One region of the Candidatus Darwinibacter acetoxidans genome, then DNA from elsewhere that is predicted to be linked to it. Evidence: a T-box and tRNA genes for the amino acid it is inferred to sense, from the RefSeq annotation. Region 1 holds a T-box; the other holds one or more tRNA genes.
The links. The T-box of region 1 lies ahead of metG (methionine--tRNA ligase). A T-box ahead of a tRNA ligase gene usually reads a tRNA of that ligase, here a tRNA-Met.
Positions count from the first base shown of each region.

Region 2: it encodes a tRNA-Met, which carries the amino acid that the T-box ahead of metG (methionine--tRNA ligase) is inferred to sense. The anticodon was not compared.

Region 1 covers NZ_JBHGXH010000211.1:63-5,554, forward strand. Annotated here, with positions in the region: partial or broken gene ACE4YL_RS08035 (AbrB/MazE/SpoVT family DNA-binding domain-containing protein) at 1-23, opposite strand, end outside; gene comA (phosphosulfolactate synthase) at 108-929, opposite strand; gene ACE4YL_RS08045 (MFS transporter) at 967-2,163, opposite strand; T-box leader at 2,274-2,504, shown strand; gene metG (methionine--tRNA ligase) at 2,547-4,478, shown strand; gene ACE4YL_RS08055 (TatD family hydrolase) at 4,480-5,265, shown strand; gene ACE4YL_RS08060 (adenylosuccinate synthase) at 5,262-5,492, shown strand, end outside.
Region 2 covers NZ_JBHGXH010000045.1:42,859-48,350, forward strand. Annotated here, with positions in the region: gene trpS (tryptophan--tRNA ligase) at 1-276, opposite strand, end outside; T-box leader at 337-552, opposite strand; gene ACE4YL_RS01785 (DegV family protein) at 704-1,543, shown strand; gene ACE4YL_RS01790 ((deoxy)nucleoside triphosphate pyrophosphohydrolase) at 1,484-1,909, opposite strand; tRNA gene ACE4YL_RS01795 (tRNA-Met) at 2,009-2,085, opposite strand; gene trxA (thioredoxin) at 2,122-2,442, opposite strand; gene ACE4YL_RS01805 (3'-5' exonuclease) at 2,514-3,200, opposite strand; gene ACE4YL_RS01810 (DUF438 domain-containing protein) at 3,292-4,512, opposite strand; gene ACE4YL_RS01815 (hypothetical protein) at 4,693-4,971, shown strand; gene ACE4YL_RS01820 (spore coat protein) at 4,984-5,385, shown strand; gene tkt (transketolase) at 5,429-5,492, opposite strand, start outside.

The DNA of each region.
Region 1 (5,492 bases):
CGGATAATGCCTGTGGACTTCATGATCTCCCTCCTCACCTCGATCATAAAAAAACTTTTTTTGGCACATTTCATTATACCTGTTTTGGAAGGAGACGTCAATTTTTGTCAATACGATTTTGGGGCGTTCTTCAAGCACTCCCGGAGGGTATCTCCCCGCAGGCCAACCCTGGTTGACTCCAGGGTCAGAACATCGTGGGGCTGGACGTTGCCCAAGTTGACGTTGGGACCTAGGCGCACCAGGAGGTAGTTGTGCTGGCTGGTTTGGGGCGCCTCAATGATCAGGTGGCTGTGATCCCGCACCCCTTCCACCAGGGCCTGGAGCAGCGTTTCGTTGATTTTGCCCCGCTCATCGTAGATGCCCACCCCTTGGCCCGAGTCCCGCCCTTCTATGATCACCTTGTAGGCTCCGTGGGCCAGGTCGGCGAAGATTTGGTCCACGGCCCGGGCCGGATCGATCTTCACCGTCGGATCCTTTTTCCCGATCTCCGCGAGCACTCCAAAGCCTTCTTCCCTGGCCATCGTGATGTACTTCCTGCGCTCCTCCGGCGTTAGGTCGATGGTTCCTTCGGACACTTCCACGTAGGTGAAGCCCAGCTCCCGCGCCCTGTGAAAGAACTCCTTAGTGCATTTTTGGAAGACCGCAATTTCAAAGAGCGTGCCCCCGGGGTACACCTCGATGTTGTACTCTTTGGCCAGGGCGATCTTCTCCCGCATCAGCTTTGAGGGGTAGAGAGCGGAACTGCCAAAGGCGATCTTGAGGAAGTCAATGTGGTCCGCAGCCATCTCCATAAGATCAAGCGTTTCCCTCAGGCCCAAGCCCTTGTCGATGACCATGGTAATCCCGCTGGTCCGGGGTTTGACTAGCCGCCGCGTTTCCGGCAGTTCCACTACGGAATGCCATGCACCTCTGCTCACAGCCGTAGCCATAACGGTCCCTCCTAGGAAATTCGTCCTACTGTGCAGTCTATTCACTTACCGCCGGCGGTGTGATGGCAAAAAGTGCAGTGAGGGCCGCCAGGACTGCCAGGGCCGCGCTCCCCAGGAACATGGCCCAGGGCCCAAGTTCCATGGCCAGCCCGAAGGTGGGCGGACCGATGGCCACCCCGAAAAAGCGCACGGTTCCATAGAGGCAGGTGATGATGCCCCGGCGATCTGCGCTGGTGGCTCCGGTGATCAGGGAGTTGATGGGGGGCAGGACTATGCCGATGCCGAGGCCCAAAAAGAAGAGGACCAACATGTAGGGGAAAAGCTTCCTGAAGAGGGGCAAGAGTCCTAAGCTGAGGGCCACCGCGAACATGGCTCCGACGATGACGGGCTTCCACAGAGACTGCTTGTTGCTGAGGAAGAGCCCGCTCAAGTAGGAGGTTACGGCCATGGAGAAAACCGGCACCGCCAGGACAAATCCTTTGGTCAGGCCGAAGATGTGGTAGGTGGATTCTAAGATGTCCGATACATAGCTCAGCACGCCAAAAAGGAGGAAGAGCGCCACCATACCTACGAAGTAGCAGGCGAGGAGGTGCACTGCCTGGTCCCGGAACACCTCTTGCACTTTGCGCCAGTAGGCGCTGAAGCTGTCCTTGGAAAGCTTTTGCTGCTTTTCCGGTACCAAAAACCAGACCCCCAGCCCCACGGGGAAGGCCAAAAGGCCGTAGGCAAAAAACGGGGCGTACCAGGAGATCAGGGCAATGAGTGAGCCTAAAATGGGGCTGAGTACCTTCCCCAGGCCGTTGGCCGCCTCCAAAAGCCCCAAGGCCTTGGTGCGTTCGCTGCTTTGGAAGGTATCCCCTGTGAGGGCCATGGCCAGCTGATAGGTTCCGCCGGCCCCCGCGCCCTGCACCACGCGGCCCAACAGCAGCAGGTAGTAGGGCTGGCGCAGGGTTAAGGCCGCGAAGCCGCAGATCAGCCCCCCCAAGCCGTACACAAAAAGGGCGGGGACCATGATCGGCTTGCGACCGCAGCGGTCAGATAAAAACCCCGCCAGGGGTATGAGAATGCCGGCAGGAATGGAAAAGAAGGTAACGATGAGTCCTACCTGGAATTGGCTGAGGGCCATGGCCTTTTTCATCTGGGGCAGGACGGGGATCAGCATGGAGTTCCCCAAAACCATGACGAAGGGAACTCCACACAAAACGGCAAATTGCAGTGCAGTTTTCTTTTTCAAGGCCTTCCGCCTTTCTTTCCGCCTTGCTTTGCTTTTAGTATGATTGGAGTCAAAGCCTTCTACACTTGACAAAGCTTGGGATAATCGCTAAGATTGCAATAGCTGCATAGGTTAACGCCATGAATGGAAGAGTAGGTTTAGGAGTTCTCCCCAGAGAGTCAGGGGTGCTGCGAACCTGATGAGAAGGCCTAAACTGAAGATGATCCAGGAGCAGTGGGCTGAACTAGCAGTAGGCTCACCGGGAGGTCCCGATATCGCACCGCAACGAGGCCGCTGGCGCCACGGCGCGCCCTGCGGCGAAATTGGGTGGTACCACGTGAGCAGGAGCTCTCGTCCCGAGGGGATTGAGGGCTTTTTGATTTTAGGGTGAGGAGGATGGAACCGTGACAGCCAAGGAACGTTTTTACGTAACAACTCCCATTTACTACCCCAGCGACAATCTGCACATCGGCCATGCCTATACCACCACAGTGGCCGATTCCTTAGCCCGCTGGCATCGCTTCGCGGGACGGGACGTGTATTTTGTCACCGGCTCCGATGAGCACGGGCAGAAGATTCAGCGGGCTGCGGAGGCCAAGGGGGTCACGCCCAAAGAGTATGTGGATGTGATTGTGGCCTCGTTTAAGGAGCTCTGGGCCAAGCTGAACGTGGAATACGACGACTTTATCCGCACCACCGACGAGCGGCATCACCGGGCCGTTCAGGCGGTCTTCCAGAAGATCTACGCAAAGGGCGACATCTACAAGAGTGCCTACGAAGGCTGGTACTGCACTCCCTGCGAGACCTTCTGGCTGGAAAACAGGCTGGTGGAGGGCAACTGCCCCGACTGCGGCCGCCCTGTGGAGCTGGTGCAGGAGGAAAGCTATTTCTTCCGCCTTTCCAAGTACGCGGATCGGCTGCTCCAGTACATCGAGGAGCACCCCGAGTTCATCCAGCCCGAGACCAGGCGCAACGAGATGGTGAACTTCATCAAGAGCGGCCTGGAGGATCTGTGCGTTTCCCGCACCACTTTCAACTGGGGGATTCCCGTGCCCATGGCGGAGGGCCATGTCATCTACGTGTGGTTCGACGCCCTCACCAACTACCTCACCGCCCTCGGCTATCCAGAACCCAACGAGAAGCTGGAGAAATGGTGGCCTGCAGATCTGCACCTGGTGGGCAAGGAGATCATGCGCTTCCACACTATAGTCTGGCCCATCATGCTCATGGCGCTGGATCTGCCCCTGCCCAAGACCGTGTTCGGCCACGGCTGGCTGCTCTTTGACAGCGAGAAGATGTCCAAATCCAAGGGGAATGTGGTGGATCCCATGCTGCTCATTGAGGAGTTTGGCGTGGATCCCATCCGCTATTTCCTCTTGCGGGAAATCTCCTTCGGGCAGGACGGGAACTTCTCCCGCCGGGCCCTCATTGAGCGGACCAACGCGGATTTGGCCAATGACCTGGGCAACCTGCTCAACCGTACCCTGTCCATGCTCAACCGCTACTTCGCCGGGGTTGTTCCCCAGCCCGCGGCGGCACCCAATGCCGTGGATCAGGATCTCATAGATTACGCCCGGAGCCTGGGCCCTAAAGTGGACAGCTTGGTGAAGGAGCTCAAGATCAACGAGGCCCTGGCCAGCATTTGGAGACTGGTGGGCAAGGCCAATAAATACGTAGATGAACGGGCACCCTGGAATCTGGCCAAGCAAGAAAACAAAGATGAGCTGGGCACTGTAATGTACAACCTCCTGGAGACTTTGCGCATCGTGGCCCTTCTGGTGAAATCTTTCATCCCGGAGACTGGGGCCAAGATCTGGGCTCAGCTGGGCCTGGAGGGCATAGGGGAGAAAAGCCTGGCGGATACGGCCTGGGGCCTGTTGGAGCCTGGCACCCAGACCCGCAAGGGAGACCCCATCTTCCCCCGGATCGAGGTGGAAAAAGAAGAGGCCCCCAAGGAGCAGCCGAAGCAGCCGAAGGTGGAGAAGGCAGAGCCTGCGCAGCCGGAAGGCGTGCTCATCGGTATTGAGGATTTCATGAAGTGTGAGCTGGTGGTGGCGGAAGTCTTGGAGGCCGCCCCGGTTAAAGGCGCCGACCGTCTTTTGAAGCTGCAGGTGGACGTGGGCGCTGAAAAGCGGCAGATCGTGGCCGGTATCGCCCAGCACTACAAGCCTGAGGAGCTGGTGGGCCGGCGGATCATCGTGGTCAAGAACCTCAAGCCCGCCAAACTAAGGGGCGAGCTGTCCCAGGGTATGCTCCTGGCTGCCACGGCCCCCGATGGCAGGCTGGAAGTGGTCAGCGTATCTGCGGCCATTCCCGCCGGAAGCAGGGTGAAGTAGGATGAAGGGTTTGATCGACAGCCACGCGCACCTCAACGATCCCCGCTTTGCCCAGGACCTATCTGAGGTGGTGGAGCGGGCCAGACAGGCGGGGGTTACCGCCGTGGTCAATGTGGGCTACGATCTGCCTTCCTCCCGGGAGGCGGTGGAGCTCGCGGAGCGTTTTGAGGAGCTTTGGGCGGTGGTGGGCCTGCATCCCCACGATGCCAAGCTGTGGGATGGGGAGGTCCACCAGGCCCTGGGGGAACTGGCGGGACACCGGAAGGTTTTGGCCATCGGCGAAACGGGGTTGGACTACCACTACGACAACTCTCCCCGGGATGAGCAGCGGGCTGTGTTCCGGCAGCAGCTGGCCTTGGCGGATGAGCTGAAGCTGCCCGCGGTGATCCATTCCCGGGAGGCAGCCCAGGATACCCTGGAGATCCTTCGGGAATTTCCCCAGGTGCCCTGTCTGCTGCACTGCTATTCAGGGAGCCTGGAGATGGCCAAGATTTACGTGGAGATGGGCCACTACTTCTCCTTTGGCGGGCCCATCACCTTTCAAAATGCCAACCGACTGCGGGGGGTGGTGGCAGGGATACCCTTGGAGCGGATTCTCTTGGAGACGGACTGCCCGTATTTAACCCCCCATCCCCATCGGGGGAAACGCAACGAGCCGGCTTACTTAGGCCTAATCGCGGAGAAGCTGGCGGAGATTCACGGGGTGACTGTGGAGGAAGTGGTGCGGATAACCGCGGCCAACGCCAGACAGTTTTTCCGCATGCCGGGTGAGGAGGACACAAGATGACAGTAACTGCCTTAGTTGGCACCCAGTGGGGTGATGAAGGTAAGGGGAAGATCACCGATGTGCTGGCGGCCCAGGCGGATGTGGTGGTCCGCTACCAGGGCGGCAATAACGCGGGGCATACGGTGGTGGTGGGGGAACGCACCTACAAACTGCACTTGATCCCCTCGGGCATCCTCTCGCCGGGGACCACCTGCATCATCGGCAATGGGGTCGTGGTGGATCCCCAG
Region 2 (5,492 bases), on a different contig from region 1:
CAGCTGGTGGACGTTTTCACTGATGGTCTCGAACGTGTCCCTGTCCGTGAGCACCTGGTAATCGGCGATAACGATAAAGGTGGGAACGCCCAGTTTATGCAGGCGCACCCGGTTCTGCAGGGAACCAAAGTAATGGCCGATATGCAGGCGCCCCGTGGGCCGATCCCCGGTGAGGATTTTGTGTTTCTCCGGATTTTCCCGCAGCTCTTTTTCCAGCGCCCTGCTCCTGGCCAAAGACGCTTCAAACGTTCCATATTCCGTATGCTCAACAGCCATCGTCTCTCCTCATCCTTTCCCTTGCGCATGGTTTTGTTCCATAAAAAAACCGCCCCCCGAGAAAGGGACGATAAAACTACCGCGGTGCCACCCTGCTTGATCGCCTCTGCGATCCGCTCCTTGATCCCGTAACGGGGGACAACCGTCCAGGCCTACTGTCCGTTCAGCCTGGCGACTCCAGGGCCCATTCCCTTCGTATCTGGTTCGATATCCCACCAACCTATCGACTCTCTGGACCAGAGGGACGAAGGTACTATTCCCCTTCCCTGTCTTTGCTTTAGACTAATTATACCCACGGGCCCGCCGCCAAGTCAAGGGATGGCGGGAACAAAGGCGTCCATTAGCAGCAGAGCGCCGATCTGGTCCGAAGGGAAGCCGGCGCCAAGGTCGAACTTGGTAGCCTAGACTTTGGAGAAAGGATGAAACCATGGACAAGATCAAGCTCTTTACAGACAGTGCATCGGATCTACCAGAGCTGTACCGCAAGCGGTATAACGTGGGAGTGATTCCCTTAACTGTCATCTTCGGCGAAGAGGAATATAAGGACGGGGTCACCCTCTCCATTGTGGATTTCTGGAAGAAGATGGCGGCAAGCAAAGAGCTGCCGGCCACCAACCAGGCCAACCCCCATGATTTCGTAGAGGCGTTCCAGCCCTATCTCGATGATGGGTATACCATCCTCTACATCGGCATTTCTGCCAAGCTCAGCGGCACGCTGCAGAGCGCCCACCTGGCCAAGGAAATCCTGCAGACGGACAAGATCCACATCTTCGACTCCAAATCTGCCTCCATCGGCGAGGCCCTTTTAGTGATCACCGCGGGAGAAATGCTCCAGGGGGGCCAGAGCCTGCCGGAAGTGCTGCAGCAGCTGGAAAGAGACCGCGCCAGCGCTGGAGCCTATTTCACCATCGACTCCCTAACCCACCTGGTGAAAGGGGGACGCTTGACCAAAACCCAGGGACTGGTGGGCACCATGCTGAAGATCAAACCCATTTTGAAGATCACCCAGGAAGGAACCGTGGAAGTGGATGACAAGGTGCGTTCCACAAAAAAAGCCCTGCAGGCCTTGATCGACAAGGCTAAAGGGCATGGAATCGATTTTTCCCAGCGGCGAGTGGCGGTTGTCCACAGTTACGGCGCCGACGCCGTGGATGAGCTGAAGGCCCTGGTCCAAAAGGAACTTGGGCCCAAAGAGATCATTGAAGGACTAATCGGCCCCACCGTGGGTACCCACGCCGGTCCCGGCGGGCTTGCTGTTTTCTTTTAGGCTCCTGGCGATGGGTACATTGGCGTCCGCCAGGTCGTACTCGTCCAGATCAGCCACGTCCACCCAGGCGTAAGCGGAATGGACCCGGAGGGTGATCTCTCCCCCGAGATGCCTGGCTAGGTAGGCGATGATCAAAAAGTCGCCGTGGTCGTAGTGGGCATGCACAGCCTGATAGATCTGCTCCACCTCTATCTGGATGCCCAGCTCTTCCTCGATCTCCCGAACCAGGCACTCCTCCGGGCTCTCTCCATTTTCCAGCTTACCGCCTGGAAACTCCCACTTGCCGGCCAGGGCCCCTTCTTTGCGCTGACACAGCAGTACCTCTTGGCCTTGCCGAATAACGGCTGCAATTACAGGCAGCGGCATAGTGATGACCTCCAAACCTCTTCGTCCAGCCTGCAGCCGGCAACAGAAAAGCCAGTTCGGGCCTGAAGCTAGGCAGAACTGGCATTTTGCTGGCAAATTTGGTTGCGGGGGCAGGATTTGAACCTGCAACCTTCGGGTTATGAGCCCGACGAGCTACCAGACTGCTCCACCCCGCGTCACCGCTTATATCATAGCGCAGATTTTCCCGTTTGTCAAGAGAGCCATTTATCGAGCCTGGAAGCGATGATCTCCTTGGGCATTACACCCACTAGACGGTCCACTTCTTGGCCGTCCTTGAAGATGATCATGGTGGGAATGCTCATCACACCGTACTGACGGGCGGTGTACTGGTTGGCGTCCACATCCAGCTTGGCAATCTGGGCTTTACCGGCATAGTCCTGGGCCAGTTCCTCCACGATGGGAGCGAGCATCCGGCACGGTGCGCACCAGCCTGCCCAGAAATCCACAAAAGATACGCCTTTATGATCCAAGATCTTGCTCTGGAAATCCTGATCGGTCACTGTCATTGGCATTTTAGCATCCTCCTCAATCGAGAACTTCTTTCGTCTCTAGTATATACCCCCACGGGGTATATGTCAACCCCCTAGACAACCAGTTTTACCTGACAAGAGGGCTGGTTTTTGCAGACCAGCACGTCCCGGCCGTCTTCCCGGTTAACATACATGACCGACCCGCAGGTGGGACAGCCGTAGATCAGCGGTTCGGGGTAGCTTAAGCTGCCCCGTCCCGCGGCGTAGTCCTGCAGATGCCGGAAGACCTCCACCAGGAGCAGCACATCTTCCCGGGCCCGGTGGGCATTGGCGTAGGCCCCGTCCAGGCGGAAATGGTACATTAGATTGCTGAGCCGATGGCTGCCGCCGCCCCCAGGGTAGATGGCTAGCTTGGGGAAAAGCGCCCTGCTGATGGCCAGAGTATCCAGGCCACCCTCACCCAGCTCCAAAAGGTTGTTGCGCCGGAACATGGCATTGACAAAGCGCAGATCGAAGCTTAGGTTGTGGGCCACAGGGGTGCCCAGCCCAATAAACTCCCTGATCTCTGGAGCCACGGCCGCTTCCAGCGGTGCATCCTTGAGATCAGCATCGGTCAGCCCGGTGAGCTCCACAATTTCCGGGAGCAGGGGCCTTTCCGGGTTGATCAGGGTTTCATACTGGGCCACCTCCCCGCTTTTGCTGAGCGCAAGCATGAAGATCTCGATAATGCGATCCCGCTCAGGATCTAGACCAGTTGTCTCCACATCCAGGAAAATCAGTCGATCCGAAATCTCAATCAGCCCCTCCTGAGCCTATACTTCCATTTTGATTTCTTCCCGAGCGATGAAAATCCCTCCACCTAACATGGAGGGATAGTCGGAAGTGACTGATTTAACTTTCGTAGTCGTAGATGCGTTTTTCGCCCGTGATCTTCTTGATCTCAGCGATGTTCTGGGTCACTTCCAGAGTGCCCCGATAGCGGCCCTGGCTGTCGCGCACCGCGAAGTAGCGGATGTGCACCAGCATATCCTTCATGGGAATCCAAAATTCCGCCACGTCTCTGCGCCCGCTCTTGAAATCATCCAGGATCCGCTCAACAACTCCCATACTGCTGGGCGGATGGCAGAGCTGCACTTTGCGGCCGATGGCGGCCCTGGTGCGTTCAAAGATGCGCTCCGGACCTAAGGAGAAGAAAGCTACTTCATCATTCTCATCCACAAAGGTGAGATCCACGGGTAGGTGGCTGAAGATCAGATTGAGCTGCTCAGGTGTGAGGGCACCAACTTCCAGTTCAATGGCACCACCTGTAGCCGTTCTAGCCTCTGCTTCTTTGCTCTTATACACAGTGGCCAGGGGATCTTTGAACTGGGCCCCGATTTCCCGCCACTCATCCTGCGTAAAGGTCTCGCGGCAAAGCGGGAAGAGGATGTTTTCCTCCTTGTAGATCATCTCGGACACATCTGCCAGGGCCGGCAGCACAATATTGCCGATGTCCGCGGCCAGCTGGGCTCCTGACAGTTTTTCCTGAGCCTTGGCGATAACCTGAGTCACTTCCTTTAAGGCTGCCCGAATCTCATCGTGCTTGCCCCACATGACCATGGGCGGTCCACTGATGCCGTAGCGCTCCAGGTATGGGAAAAGGACGTTTTCCTTCTTGGCGTAGTGTTTATCCACTTCCAGCAGCTGCTGGTGTTTAGCGGCCCAGGCTGCGAGCTGGGCCGAATGATCTGCTCCATCTGGAGCTGAACTGATCTGGTCCAGAATGCCGCGGATCTCTTCCACAAGCGCGCCAGTTTTCTTGTTGAACTCCTTGAGGTCGTGCAGGGCTTCTTCCGCGGGATCCTGCGGGGCAGCCGCGCCGGTCAACTGCTTTTCCAGGGAATCTCTGAAGACCGCCACATGGACATCGCAGAGCCTTTGAATCTCTTCCACCGGCATGCCCTCATTGATCAGGGCCTGCTCGATTTCCCCAATTTCCGCCGGCCCCACCTGGGCCAAAAGATCAGCAAAGCGGCTTTTGACCTCTTCCACATCGGCTCCGGCATGGATGTCGCGGATAATACCCTTCAGAATCTCCTGGCGGTGTTTGCGGTTGGCAATCAATTCACTCATTAAATGACCTTACCTCCTGTGTTTAGCATAGCCAAATGTTTAGTCCACTAATTATAAGTTTTCCACTTAGTATCTATTCACCCTCTCCTAGGAATTTCCTCCTTGCCGATGGTAATTTTCTGGGTTGTTTTGCTAAGGGCAGGGTAATCTAGTATTGAAAGACGGAAAAGGGGGTTTCTGATGTATCGCGAAGGATATACACAGCAGTATCGCATGGGGCAGCCTCCCAGAGTACTGTCTACCAAAGACTGCAACTACCTCACGGATGCGCTGTCTTGGGAACTGCTGGCGTCGAAGAAGGCCCACTTCCTGGCCAGTCAGTGCTCGGACCAGCAGATCAAGCATCAGCTGGAGCAGATCAGCCAGCTGCATCAAACGCACTACGATATTCTGCTCAACCAGCTGAACAACACGGAGCACGACCATGACCATTTCGGCTACCAAGGCTACAGGCAGTAAAGGAGGGACACCATGAACAGCCACAACCGCCCCTACGGAAGCTATCAACCGCGCTTTCAGGGCTCGGCGAGCCCAACCATAAAAAACCCCAGCACCCAGGTGCAGCAGGGCACTCAGTTTAACGATCGGGACTGCCTCAATGATATGCTGGCCACCGAGAAATGGCTGACCGATGGCTTTAATGTGTTTGCCCGGGAAGCCAGCCACCAGACTCTGCACAACGAGGTGATGCGCATCCTCAATGAGACCCACCAGGCGGCGCGGGATGTGTTCAACCTCATGTTTGAAAAGGGCTGGTATTCACTCCATCCTGAGCAGCCCAGTCAGGTGGCCAAGGAGTATCAGAAATTCCAGGGCTACGAAAGCCAGCTGCCCCATCAATCGGGAGGGATGTACCAACCCAGACAGTTCTAGAAAAAAAGAGGCTGCCCTTTACTGTGCAGCCTCTTCCTATCTGCTATTTCACCATACTCTGGATCCGCTCCACCAAGGCATCCACGCTGAAGCCAAGGTATTCCGCG